DNA from 3 places in the Shewanella sp. 5S214 genome. Region 2 is predicted to be linked to each of the others. Evidence: predicted binding sites of a transcription regulator. Region 2 holds the regulator's gene; each other region holds the start of a gene.

Region 1 (4,294 bases), on a different contig from region 2:
ACAGTTTACTGTCAAATCGTTAGAGCGAGCATGAATACCCACTACTTGACCTTCATACACTTCAGCAGCGTGACCAATAAACATACGACCACGGTCTTGTAATGCGAATAAGGCGAATGTTAGTGCCTTACCTGTTGCGTTTGAAATCAATACGCCGTTAGCGCGTTGACCAATATCGCCACCTTTGTGTGGACCGTAATGATCAAATGAATGATAAATTAGACCAGTACCAGATGTTGCAGTTAAGAATTCGGTTTGGAAACCAATTAAGCCACGGCTTGGGATAACGAAGTCGATACGTACACGACCTTTACCATCAAGCTGCATGTCTTTCATTTCGCCTTTACGGACACCTAATTTTTCAATTACGGTACCTTGATGATCTTCTTCAACATCAACAGTAACTGTTTCGTATGGTTCACATAACTCACCATCGATTGTTTTTAGAATAACTTCTGGACGCGATACAGCTAATTCATAACCTTCACGACGCATGTTTTCAATTAGAATCGATAAGTGTAATTCACCACGACCTGAAACGCGGAAACGGTCTGGACTTTCTGTTTCTTCAACGCGTAGTGCTACGTTGTGAACTAATTCAGTCTGTAAACGTTCAAGAATGTTACGTGAAGTAACGTACTTACCTTCTTTACCCGCGAACGGAGAAGTGTTTACTTGGAATGTCATCGTCAGTGTTGGTTCATCAACAGTTAACGGTGGCATTGCTTCTACTGCATTCACAGCACAGATAGTGTCAGAGATTTTAAGCTCGCCTAAACCTGTGATGGCAACGATGTCACCAGCATTTGCAATTGGTACTTCAGTACGATCAAGACCCATGTAACCTAATACTTGGCCCATTTTACCGTTACGTGTCTTACCGTCAGCGCCAATAATGGTCACTTGTTGGTTAGTCTTAACGCTACCACGGGTAATACGCCCAATACCGATAACACCCACGTATGAGTTATAATCGATTTGAGAAATTTGCATTTGGAATGGCGCTTCTGCATCAGCATCTGGGAAAGACACTTTCTCAACGATAGTTTGGAATAGCGGCGTCATATCATCGCTCGCTACATCTGGATCTAAGGTTGCAAAACCATTTAATGCCGAAGCATAAACGATTGGGAAATCGAGTTGTTCGTCAGTGGCACCTAAGTTAACGAATAAATCGAATACTTGGTCAATAACCCAATCTGGACGAGCACTTGGACGGTCAATTTTGTTGATAACAACAATTGGCTTAAGGCCTTGAGCGAATGCTTTCTTGGTTACAAAGCGAGTTTGTGGCATAGGACCATCAACTGCATCAACCAATAGTAATACTGAGTCAACCATAGATAGAACACGTTCAACTTCACCACCGAAATCGGCGTGGCCAGGAGTATCTACGATATTAATACGGTAGTCGTTCCACTGGATGGCTGTGTTCTTTGCCAGAATGGTGATCCCACGTTCTTTTTCAAGATCGTTAGAATCCATAACCCGCTCAGTAGCTTCTCCACGAGATGCAAGGGTTCCTGACTGCGCCAACATTTTGTCAACCAGGGTTGTTTTGCCATGGTCAACGTGGGCAATAATGGCGATGTTACGTAAATTCTCTAGCACGGATAAACCTCTAAACCAGCAAATAAAAAAAAAGGATCTAACAGTAGTTATAGGTTATAGCTACTGTAAAAAAGCGTGCCATTCTACTTCACAGCAGCTTTTGTAGATAGGATTATTTTTGAACACTTGTAAATCTATCGCTTGCTATGGATTAAAAAACAGCATAAAACGTTTATATATTAAGCATAACCATACTGTAATACAAAAATGTGACATTGTTTAAAATAGCCATATTTACAGGGTGCACTATTATGGACTTTTGCACCATGATGAAACATAGTGGTGCTCGAAGATGGTGCAGATTTATTTTTTTGAAGATTTGATAGAAGTCTCATATCAATAAAATCAATTAGTTAGCGAAGTGGCATGAATATCGCTTATTACAGACCATTATGCACAGATTCGTTTTCCAGATGCACCATCTGGCGAATACCAAGATTATATTAAGGGACAACCCTTTACCCTACCGGAGGCTTGAGAATGTCAGTTGAATCAGTTTTAAAACAACTTGTAGAGTTAGAAGTTAAGTTTGTAGACTTACGCTTTACCGACACTAAAGGTAAAGAGCAGCACGTTTCTATTCCTTCTCATCAAGTAAATGAAGAATTTTTTGAAGACGGTAAAATGTTTGATGGCTCTTCAATCGCAGGCTGGAAAGGCATTAATGAATCTGACATGGTACTCATGCCTGATCCTACAACGTTTGTACTTGATCCTTTTACTGAAGAAACAACCGCACTTATTCGTTGTGATATTTTAGAGCCTGGTACCATGACAGGTTATGATCGCGACCCACGTTCAATTGCAAAAAAAGCTGAGCAGTATCTAATTTCTACTGGTATCGCAGATACAGTATTGATTGGTCCAGAGCCTGAATTCTTCCTATTTGACGATGTCCGTTTTGGTACTGACATGTCAGGTTGTTTTGTTAAAATTGATGCTAAAGAAGCTTCATGGAACTCAGCTAAAAGCTATGAAGAAGGTAACACTGGTCACCGTCCAATGGTGAAAGGTGGTTACTTCCCAGTTGCGCCAGTTGACTCTTCACAAGACTTACGTTCAGCAATGTGTTTAGTGCTGGAAGAAATGGGTCAAGTGGTTGAAGCGCATCACCATGAAGTGGCAACAGCCGGTCAAAACGAAATCGCTACGCGTTTTAACACATTGACTAAAAAAGCGGACGAAATTCAAATTCTTAAGTATGTCGTTCATAATATGGCTCATGCTTATGGCAAGACGGCGACATTTATGCCAAAACCAATCGTTGGCGACAACGGTAGTGGTATGCACGTGCATCAATCTTTGTCTAAAGATGGCGTAAACTTATTTGCTGGTGATAAGTATGCTGGTTTGAGTGACCTTGCTCTTTATTACATTGGCGGCATCATTAAGCATGCTCGTGCATTGAATGCATTCACTAACCCAAGCACTAACTCTTACAAGCGTTTAGTGCCACATTTTGAAGCGCCAGTTATGCTTGCGTATTCTGCTCGTAACCGCAGTGCTTCAATTCGTATTCCAGTGGTACCAAGCCCTAAAGGTCGTCGTATCGAAGCGCGCTTCCCTGATCCACATGCAAACCCATATTTAGGTTTTGCAGCATTGCTAATGGCTGGTCTTGACGGTATTCAAAACAAGATCCACCCAGGCGAAGCGATGGATAAAGATCTATATGACTTACCTGCTGAAGAAGCGGCTGAAATTCCACAGGTTGCGACTTCATTAGAAAACGCACTAGAAAATTTACAAGCGGATCATGAGTTCTTAACTAAAGGCGGCGTGTTCAGCGAAGACTTTATTCAGTCTTATATTCAGCTTAAAACAGCAGAATCTGAGCGTGTAGCACGTACTACTCATCCACTTGAGTTTGAAATGTACTACAGCTTGTAACGACTCAATTGCTTCGGCAATAAATCAGTCAACAAAACCCGATAATCACTTATCGGGTTTTTTTATGTTAAAAAATAACAATATTGTCAGGCTTATTTTTTGTAGTGCGCAATTGTTTGATATTTTTGTGAATAACGTAAGTTTTTAGAGGATTTCACTCAAGAGTGTGATATTTATACCGTTAATCACTCACTCAAAAACGATGTGTTCAATGGATAAGAAAGACCTCAAGCTATTAGAAATACTGCAACGTCAGGGCCGAATGGCTGTTTCTGAATTAGCCGACAAGGTTAATATGTCAGATACTCCTTGTTTGCGACGAGTCAAAAAGCTTGAACAAGATAAGGTTATTTTAGGTTATGGTGCGCAAGTTGATCCGCTAAAGGTAGGCTTGAATGTGGTGGTTTATACATCGGTTCGTTTAACTGAGCATACTGATCAATCAACCGCATTATTTGAATCTACTATGGCGCAACTCCCACAAGTGATGGAGTGTGCAGTAGTGACTGGGGCGTATGATTATGTGCTCAAAATAGTTGCTAAAGACTTAGTTTCCTATGAGCACTTCATCAAGAAATCTCTTGGTAACCTCAAGTTTGTCGCGAGTATTGAAACCACTGTGGTACTAAAGCAAATTTTTAGCCGCACTGCGTTACCGGTAGATGAATCGCCGATCGATTGATCTACCCTTGAATATCAATCAGTTCAACAATCTCCAAAGCAGCTGTCAGAACATCATAGATGACGAATGTAGAGACAGTGCTTTTGGGTATTGAATTGATGTTTTTGCTAA
Region 2 (4,294 bases):
GGCAAGTTGATCTTGAAGGACTTTACCTTGCTCGGCAATGTTGCGTACATCAACACTAATTGCCACTAGATCGTTATTACCTTTGAGCTGAGCCAGTAATATGCCAATCAGTGGTAAAGGCAAATTATCAACACAATAATACCCTAGATCTTCTAATACTCTTAGAGCAACAGATTTTCCTGAGCCTGAACGTCCCGATACTATGACAAGTTTCATGCAGTAATAACCCGATAAAGTTCTGTTGAGTCGTGAGTTTTACGAAGCTGTTTCAATATTTGCTTATCGCTTAATTTTTGAGCCACGCTTGATAGCGTGCTTAAATGCTGTTGGCACTGATCTGCAGGTACTAACAAAGCAAATAAAATATCCACGGGCTGTTTATCGATTGCATCAAAGGCAATGGCTTCTTCACATTTAATAAATATTGCGATCGGATGCTCTATGGTCGTTAATCTACCATGAGGTATCGCAATGCCATTTCCTATACCTGTGCTACCCATTTTCTCTCTCGCTAATAGGCTTTCAAAAACCTCTTGCGAAGATAGGGGTGGGTACTGGGCAGCGACTAAATTGCTGATGAGTTCCAGTACTTTTTTCTTACTGCCCGGTGTGGCACAGGTAGTGCATTCCGGCTGCAGAATGGTACAAAGTTCCATCGTTAGTGTTTTGTATACTTCTCTTTGTGTTTAATTACCTGACGGTCGAGTTTATCGATCAGGGCGTCTATTGCAGCATACATATCAGTGCTTTCTGACATGGCAAAAATCTCTGCACCATTAAGGTTGATTTTAGCTTCTGCTTTTTGTTGTAATTTTTCTACATTGAGCACAACGTGTACATTATTGATCTGATCGAAGTGTCGTTCAAGCTTTGAAAATTTACCTTGAACGTATTCACGTAAAGATTCGGTAATGTCGATATTTCTACCTGTCATATTGATAAGCATAAAAATCCTCCGTTGCCTTGTAGGTTATAAACTCTTACGTTGGTTTGAGGGTGGAATGAGCATCGCTTCGCGGTATTTTGCAATCGTACGACGCGCAACGTTGATCCCCTGATCTGCCAGCAGTTGGGCCATTTTGCTGTCACTTAATGGCTTTTGCTGGTTTTCTGCCGCAACCAGTTTTTTGATAAAAGCACGAATAGCGGTAGATGAGCATTCTCCGCCATCGTCGGTGCTGACATGACTAGAGAAAAAGTACTTTAATTCAAATAGCCCACGTGGTGTGTGCATATATTTTTGAGTGGTAACCCGTGAAATAGTCGATTCATGCATTTCTACTGCTTCAGCAATATCATTGAGTACCATAGGTTTCATGGCTTCTTCACCATATTCAAAGAAACCTTGCTGAAATTGCACAATACAATTGGCGACTTTCAATAAGGTCTCATTGCGGCTTTCGATACTCTTGATGAACCATTTAGCTTCTTGTAAATGACCGCGAATAAATTGGCTATCGGCAGAGTTTTTACTGCTTCTAGCCATGGCTGCATATTGTTGATTAACGCCAATTTTAGGCATATTGTCCGGGTTTAACTCTACAACCCAACGGCCATTCTTCTTTAGTACGGTTACATCAGGAATAACATATTCGTCATCAATAGCGGTGACTAACAAGCCCGGGCGAGGGTTAAGTGACTGGATTAAGGTGATTGCGTCACGCAACTCGTTTTCTTTGAGCTTGGTTTTGCGCATCAATAATCTAAAATCGCGCCCAGCAATTAAATCTAAATAGTCTTTAATGAGCAGACGGGCATTGTCTATATGTGGGGTTGTGTCGGCATATTGGGCTAATTGAATGAATAAACATTCGCTTAAATCTCGTGCGGCAACACCAACGGGATCAAAGTGTTGAATACGTTTTAATACCGCTTCAACTTCATCTAGTTCAACACTTTCATCACCCATGGCTTCGAGAATATCTTCAGTGCTTTGGGTTAAATAGCCGCGTTCATCAATGGCATCAATGATCGCGGTAGCAATTGCTCGATCTGTGTCAGAAAATGGCGTGAGATTTTTTTGCCACTCTAAATGCTCATATAAGCCTTCAGTCGTTTCACCTTGGAATGGCATATCATCATCGCGCATGCTAGCACTGCCTGAACCTGACATTGGTGAGGCGGTGTACACTTCATCCCATGTGGTATCCATAGCTAAATCGTCCATGGTTTCTTTGGTCATGGATTCTGCTGTGTCGACTGTTGAGGTGTCTTTTTCTATATTGACCACGCTGTTGTCACTAAAGTCGGTGTCAGATTGGTCGCGACTTTCTTTTACTGAGTCTTTTGCTTGAGAAAACTCATCTTCTATTTCAAGCAATGGGTTTGAGTCCAATGCTTGTTGGATTTCTTGCTGTAGCTCCAATGACGATAATTGCAGTAAGCGGATCGCTTGCTGCAATTGAGGGGTCATGGTTAAGTGTTGACCCATTTTGAGTTGGAGTGACGCTTTCATTTACCGCTTATCCCTAGATGATTTCCATAAAAATGACAATCTCGAAAACTGTAATCGATTGTCACATACATCAATGACATTTAACGCTATTTAGATATCGTTCAATGAAATGAGTTAGATAGACTAAAAGGCCAGTAAAGTAACTATAGCTTGAATTGTTCACCTAAGTACACAGCCCGAACTTGTTGATTACTCAATATCTCATCAGGTGTGCCTTCGGCAATTAAATTGCCCTGGCTGACAATATAAGCGCGCTCACAGACGTCTAAGGTTTCACGTACGTTATGATCGGTAATTAATACCCCTAAGCCGCGGTTTTTAAGCTGTTGAATGATTTTTTTTATGTCGATGACAGAAATAGGGTCAACCCCCGCAAAAGGCTCATCGAGCAAAATAAATTTAGGATTAGCGGCCAGCGCGCGCGCTATCTCTACTCGACGACGTTCCCCACCAGACAACGACATGCCTTGGCTGTCGCGAATATGGGTGATATGGAATTCTTCTAATAAATGCTCTACTTGCTCAATCCGTTGGTCGGTAGTGAGTTCTTTACGAGTCTGCAATACGGCCATAATATTGTCGTATACGGTCAGTTTGCGAAAAATACTGGCTTCTTGCGGCAAGTAACCAATCCCTTTGCGAGCTCTAAGATGCATTGGGTCGGCGGTTAAATCGTCATCATCAATTAAGATCCGACCTTTATCGCTTTGCACTAAGCCGACAACCATATAAAACGTGGTTGTTTTACCTGCACCATTGGGGCCTAAAAGACCGACAATTTGGCCTGTTTTAACGGTTAAACTCACATCTTTAACAACCTGACGAGTTTTATAGCTTTTAGCTAAATTTTCAGCCGTTAGGGTTATTTGGGTCATGGTTTGATCTGCTTTTTAACAGGAATTTCAGGGAGCTTTTGCTTTGGTGCAGTCTCGTCTTGGAAATTCTCAGGTTGAATAATAGTAATAACGCGATCTTTCCCTGTACCAGTACTTTCAGCAATCAGCTCTTGAGCGTTAATGTTGTACTTAATACGGTTACCAGTTACTTGGCTACCAGATTGATCCAGTTTGGCATTACCTGTCAATGTCAGTGTAGTGGTAGCAAGATCATAGCTTATTTCGTTGGCACTGGCGGTACCAATTTGACCGTCGTCTAACTCTTGTGAAAACGTTGCAGGGTTACCTATAGCGATGAGTTTTTTACTGGTGCTATTTTCGGGAGTAAACGCCCGTAACTCATCAGCATTAATGTTAATAGTGCCTTGAGTAACGGTAACAGGACCATTAAAAACAATTTGATTATTTTTAATGTCAGCAGACTGGCTTACTGAGGCAATTTTCAACTCTTGTTGAAGATCACCTTGTTTCGCTATGGTAGGTAAACTCAGCAGGCAAAATATGCTGCCAAATAACATAACATTGGCGTGAGTGTTGAGGCGATTAATGTGGCTCATATGTTCCTTCTACCTGGCTGAGTAGCGATAATTTTTGCGAATTCAAGTCAGCATGTAGACCTAAACCTTGAATAATAAACCCTTTACCTTTGATGTACACCATCTCTTGTGAGGTGCCGATCATAGTGGTTAAATCCACCGAAACAGCTTGGGTACTGAGTGACTGCAGGGGTTCTTCTATATTAATGGCATCAATAATAACATTATTTTCTAATATGACTTGGCTGGTATTTTTATTCAATTGGCCTCTATCTGCGCTTAATTGCCATTGCGCTTGGCCGTTTTCAGGGTAAATGAGGTAAACAGGTTTAGTAAAGTGAGTAATGTCACTTGAGGCGTAATGCTCCATGTGTTCGGCACTGACTCGACTAGCAATTAAACCGAGT
Region 3 (4,294 bases), on a different contig from region 2:
AAAATGTTATTGAACATAATAAACATAAAAAAAATACTTTCATAATGAAGATACTAGCTTGTTTTGCCAGAATACACCTATACTTTTAAAAACGGAAAATATGCGAGCCATCTCTGCATACACAATAAGCTAAAAAATATGCACCGATGACATAATAATTTCATTATGTCGCCGTCAAAAAAGTGTCAGCTCACCGTGTGTGAGTTAATCAATACAAATTAAAGCAAGTTGTATGCCCACTTTTTTAATTTAATGAATAGATAAGTATTCGCTGGGTTGTTGATGGTTTACACTCAAGGTTGGTAGGTCTTTAGCGATAAATGAGCTAGACGTAATCAGCTAACGTATTGTGTTGAACCTGGGTTTACTATAATTTTAATGAACAATTTTTATCCTTTTGGGTGACAGTTAACTACAAGGTCGTGTTATGTCGAGCATTTTAGATTCAGTCAATAAACGTACTCAGCTTGTCGGGCAAAACAGACTCGAGTTACTATTATTTAGGCTTAACGGCCGCCAACGGTTTGGGATTAACGTGTTTAAAGTGAAAGAGGTTTTACAATGCCCACCACTGACAACCTTACCGAAATTAAATCGTTATGTTAAAGGTGTTGCTCATATTCGTGGCGCAACGATTTCTGTTATCGATTTAAGTGCTGCAACGGGTGGTCGTCCACTGACATCAACTGAAAATTGCTTTATTATCATTTCCGAATACAACCGAAGCATTCAAGGCTTTTTAGTGAGTTCTGTTGAACGTATTATCAACATGAATTGGGAGGCAATTATGCCGCCTCCACAAGGTTCTGGTCGTTCTTCATATTTAACCGCAGTGACAGAGATAGAAGGCGAGTTGGTTGAGATTTTGGATGTTGAAAAAATTCTTGATGAAATTTCACCGGTTAAGACTTCGATCAGTCAAGAACTCAACGAAACTTTAACGATTGATAGAGAACAGCATTATCATATTATGGTTATTGATGATTCTGCAGTGGCACGTAAACAGATTATTCGTTCGTTAGAGTCTTTAAATCTGCAAATCGATACTGCCAAAGATGGTAGAGAAGCGTTAGAGATGTTGAAAAATATTGCCAAAGAAATGGATGATGTATCAGTGGAAATTCCGTTGATTATTTCTGATATTGAAATGCCTGAAATGGATGGCTACACTCTAACAGCAGAAATTCGTGATAATCCAAAGTTAAAGAATATAAAAGTCGTACTGCACACATCGTTAAGTGGTGTGTTTAACCAAGCGATGGTACAAAAAGTTGGGGCTAACGATTTTATTGCTAAGTTTAACCCCGATGAATTAGCCGCAGCGGTTAACAAACATTTGAGTTTATAATTGTTTAGAATTGAATAATATTGAACGTTCGGTCGGCTCATCGGCAAACATATTAGGAAGATAATGTGACAGATAAATCACTTGCTGAAGCAGAGTACAATCAATTTAGGCTGTTTTTAGAGCAGCATAGCGGTATTGTGTTAGGTGAGAACAAACAGTATTTAGTTCGTAGCCGCTTAGCGCCTCTGATGGGAAAGCATAATTTGCCTTCTCTATCTGAGGTGGTTAAAAAGTCGATGAAACCGATAGAGCGTCAATTACGCGCTGAAGTGATAGATGCGATGACTACTAACGAAACCTTATGGTTTCGAGACCGTTATCCATTTGAGTTACTTAGTAATTCTTTGTTGCCTGAATACAGCAAGTTGGGCCGACCATTAAAAATATGGTCTGCTGCTTGCTCATCTGGGCAAGAACCTTACTCTTTAGCGATGACAGTGTTGGAATATCAACAGCGTAAACCCGGTGCTTTGCCTGGGAGCGTGACAATTCAGGCAACAGATTTATCACCTTCTATGTTAGAGCGTTGTAAGAATGCTGAATATGATGGTTTAGCTCTGGCTCGTGGTTTGTCTGAAGAGCGTAAACGTCAGTTTTTTGATGCTTTACCGTCTGGCAATATGAAAGTGAAAGATAACGTAAAACGTTTAGTGAACTTCAGAGCACACAATCTACTTGAAAGTTATAGCTTATTAGGCAAGTTCGATATCATTTTTTGCCGTAATGTATTGATTTATTTTGCGCCAGAGGCAAAGGCTACCATTTTGCGGCAATTTGCTGCCGCACTTAATCCTAAAGGTATCTTATTCTTAGGTGCGTCAGAATCTCTTGCGGGGTTAACCGAAGAGTTTAATATGGTTCGCTGTAATCCCGGTATCTATTACCAGAAAAAAACCTAGCTAAAACAGTTGATTAGATTCACCTCGTGCCGACGGTCGTCGGCATGTTAGTTTTTTTATTTTATTCTCCCATTATAAAATTGTTGGCATAACCTTTGCTTTATATCTATCAGTTAGCTGATGGAGGCAATTTTATGGCGATTAATTTCGATAATGCATTAGGTGTTCACCAATATTCTTTGGGCGTACGAGCTCAAAGAGCTGAAGTGATTTCAAGTAACATCGCCAATGCCAACACTCCTCATTATAAAGCTCGAGATGTTAATTTTGCTTCTGCTATGCAAGCAGCAAGCTCACATCAGAAGGGTTTGAGCATGAGTCAAACCACAGAAAAACATTTCGATTTAACAGCGTTAAGTCAACAACATGTCCAATATCGTGTTCCAAATCAAGCCGATACAGGTGACGGTAATACTGTTGATACGCAGAAAGAACAATCAGCATTTATGCAAAATGCGCTCGAATATCAAATGTCATTAGGCTTCCTTGAAGGTAAGTTTAATGGCATGCGTAAAGCTTTGCGAGGTGATTAATCATGAGTTTATTTAATGTTTTCAATGTGTCTGGATCAGGTATGTCTGCGCAGTCAGTGCGTTTGAATACCACTGCCAGTAATATTGCCAATGCGGATTCTGTATCAAGCAGTGTTGATAAAACTTATCGAGCACGTCATCCCATTTTTGAGGCTGAAATGCTTAAAGCTAATAGCCAGCAAAATAGTTCGCCGGGTGTTAATGTCAAAGGCATTGTTGAAAGTGATAAACCATTAATAAAAGAATACTCGCCAGATCATCCGATGGCTGATGGTGATGGTTTTATTTATAAACCGAATGTCAATGTGATGGAAGAAATGGCCGATATGATTTCTGCATCACGCTCTTATCAAATGAACGTTCAGGTGGCTGATGCAACTAAGTCTATGTTGCAACAGACGTTAAGGATGGGTAAATAGTATGATTATTCAAGGAGGTAACAATGAGCCTCGTTAATTCTTACAGTCAGTCTTTACCGCAACAATCCAGTAGCACATCAAATACAAGTGCTACCACGAAAAGTTCTGTACAGACAAATACAACCAGCACTACTACGGGGAACCCTTTCCTTGACGGAATTCGTTTACCCGAAGAAAGTGCTATCCCTGAATCAAAAGATCAGATGTTAAAGCAAGAAGATTTTTTTGCTTTACTCAGTCAACAGTTGTCTATGCAAGATCCTTTTAAACCGGTTGATAATGATCAAATGATTGCCCAAATGGCATCGTTTTCGACGGTTGACGGTATTTCAAATCTGAATGATGAGATCCTTAACCTCAATACGGTAATGAGTTCTAGCCAAGCGTTACAAGCATCAGGCTTGGTGGGTCGAAAAGTGCTTATCCCTTCTGATACCGGGGCGATTTCTTCTGAAAGCCCTGAGATTAAAGGTGTGATCAGTACGCCATCTGCAATTGAAACGATTACGGTGAAAATTGAAGATGAGTCGGGTCAGGTGATTAAGAGCTTTGATGTCGATGGCAGTAAAGGCGGCAATGTTGATGTGACATGGGATGGCTTAGGTAAGGATGGCCAACCCGTCAAAGCGGGTAATTATTCGATTAAGGCCAGTGGTAAAGTGGATGGCACCGCACAAGATTTAGCGGTATCAACTTATGCACACGTGACAAGTGTGTCATTGGGCACTGCCGCGACAGGGGCTATTTTGAATTTGCGTGGAGTAGGCGGAATTAAGTTATCTGACGTACTCGCAGTATCTGAAACATAGTAAGGCCTGTATTGAATTATTGGCTTTATTGATAAATGAATTAATTGTGAGAGGTGAACTATGTCATTTAACATTGCACTGAGTGGTATTGCTGCCGCGCAAAAAGACTTAAATACAACCGCGAATAATATCGCAAACGTGAATACTATTGGTTTCAAAGAATCACGAGCCGAGTTTGCTGATGTGTACGCAAATTCTATTTTTTCGAACAGTAAAACCGCTGTCGGTGGTGGAGCAACCACCACTCAAGTGGCACAGCAATTTCATCAAGGTAGCTTGCAATTTA

The links. Region 2 encodes sigma-54, which starts transcription at its own class of promoters, with help from an activator protein. Its sites were predicted from a motif close to GTTGGCACGNNNNTNGNNT; they were not measured.
Region 1: the regulator sigma-54 is predicted to act here: its motif matches at 1,972-1,990, upstream of glnA (glutamate--ammonia ligase).
Region 3: the regulator sigma-54 is predicted to act here: its motif matches at 2,330-2,348, upstream of flgB (flagellar basal body rod protein FlgB).

What each region holds. Positions count from the first base shown of each region.
Region 1 is NZ_JBGOOV010000021.1:31,957-36,250, reverse strand. It holds gene typA (translational GTPase TypA) at 1-1,611, opposite strand, end outside; gene glnA (glutamate--ammonia ligase) at 2,092-3,501, shown strand; gene ACED29_RS14310 (Lrp/AsnC family transcriptional regulator) at 3,713-4,183, shown strand.
Region 2 is NZ_JBGOOV010000016.1:49,530-53,823, forward strand. It holds gene rapZ (RNase adapter RapZ) at 1-216, opposite strand, end outside; gene ptsN (PTS IIA-like nitrogen regulatory protein PtsN) at 213-656, opposite strand; gene hpf (ribosome hibernation promoting factor) at 659-946, opposite strand; gene ACED29_RS12090 (RNA polymerase factor sigma-54) at 971-2,455, opposite strand; gene lptB (LPS export ABC transporter ATP-binding protein) at 2,599-3,330, opposite strand; gene lptA (lipopolysaccharide transport periplasmic protein LptA) at 3,327-3,908, opposite strand; gene lptC (LPS export ABC transporter periplasmic protein LptC) at 3,895-4,294, opposite strand, start outside.
Region 3 is NZ_JBGOOV010000005.1:75,264-79,557, forward strand. It holds gene flgA (flagellar basal body P-ring formation chaperone FlgA) at 1-43, opposite strand, end outside; gene ACED29_RS04760 (chemotaxis protein CheV) at 428-1,348, shown strand; gene ACED29_RS04765 (protein-glutamate O-methyltransferase CheR) at 1,414-2,247, shown strand; gene flgB (flagellar basal body rod protein FlgB) at 2,382-2,780, shown strand; gene flgC (flagellar basal body rod protein FlgC) at 2,783-3,199, shown strand; gene flgD (flagellar hook assembly protein FlgD) at 3,223-4,008, shown strand; gene flgE (flagellar hook protein FlgE) at 4,069-4,294, shown strand, end outside.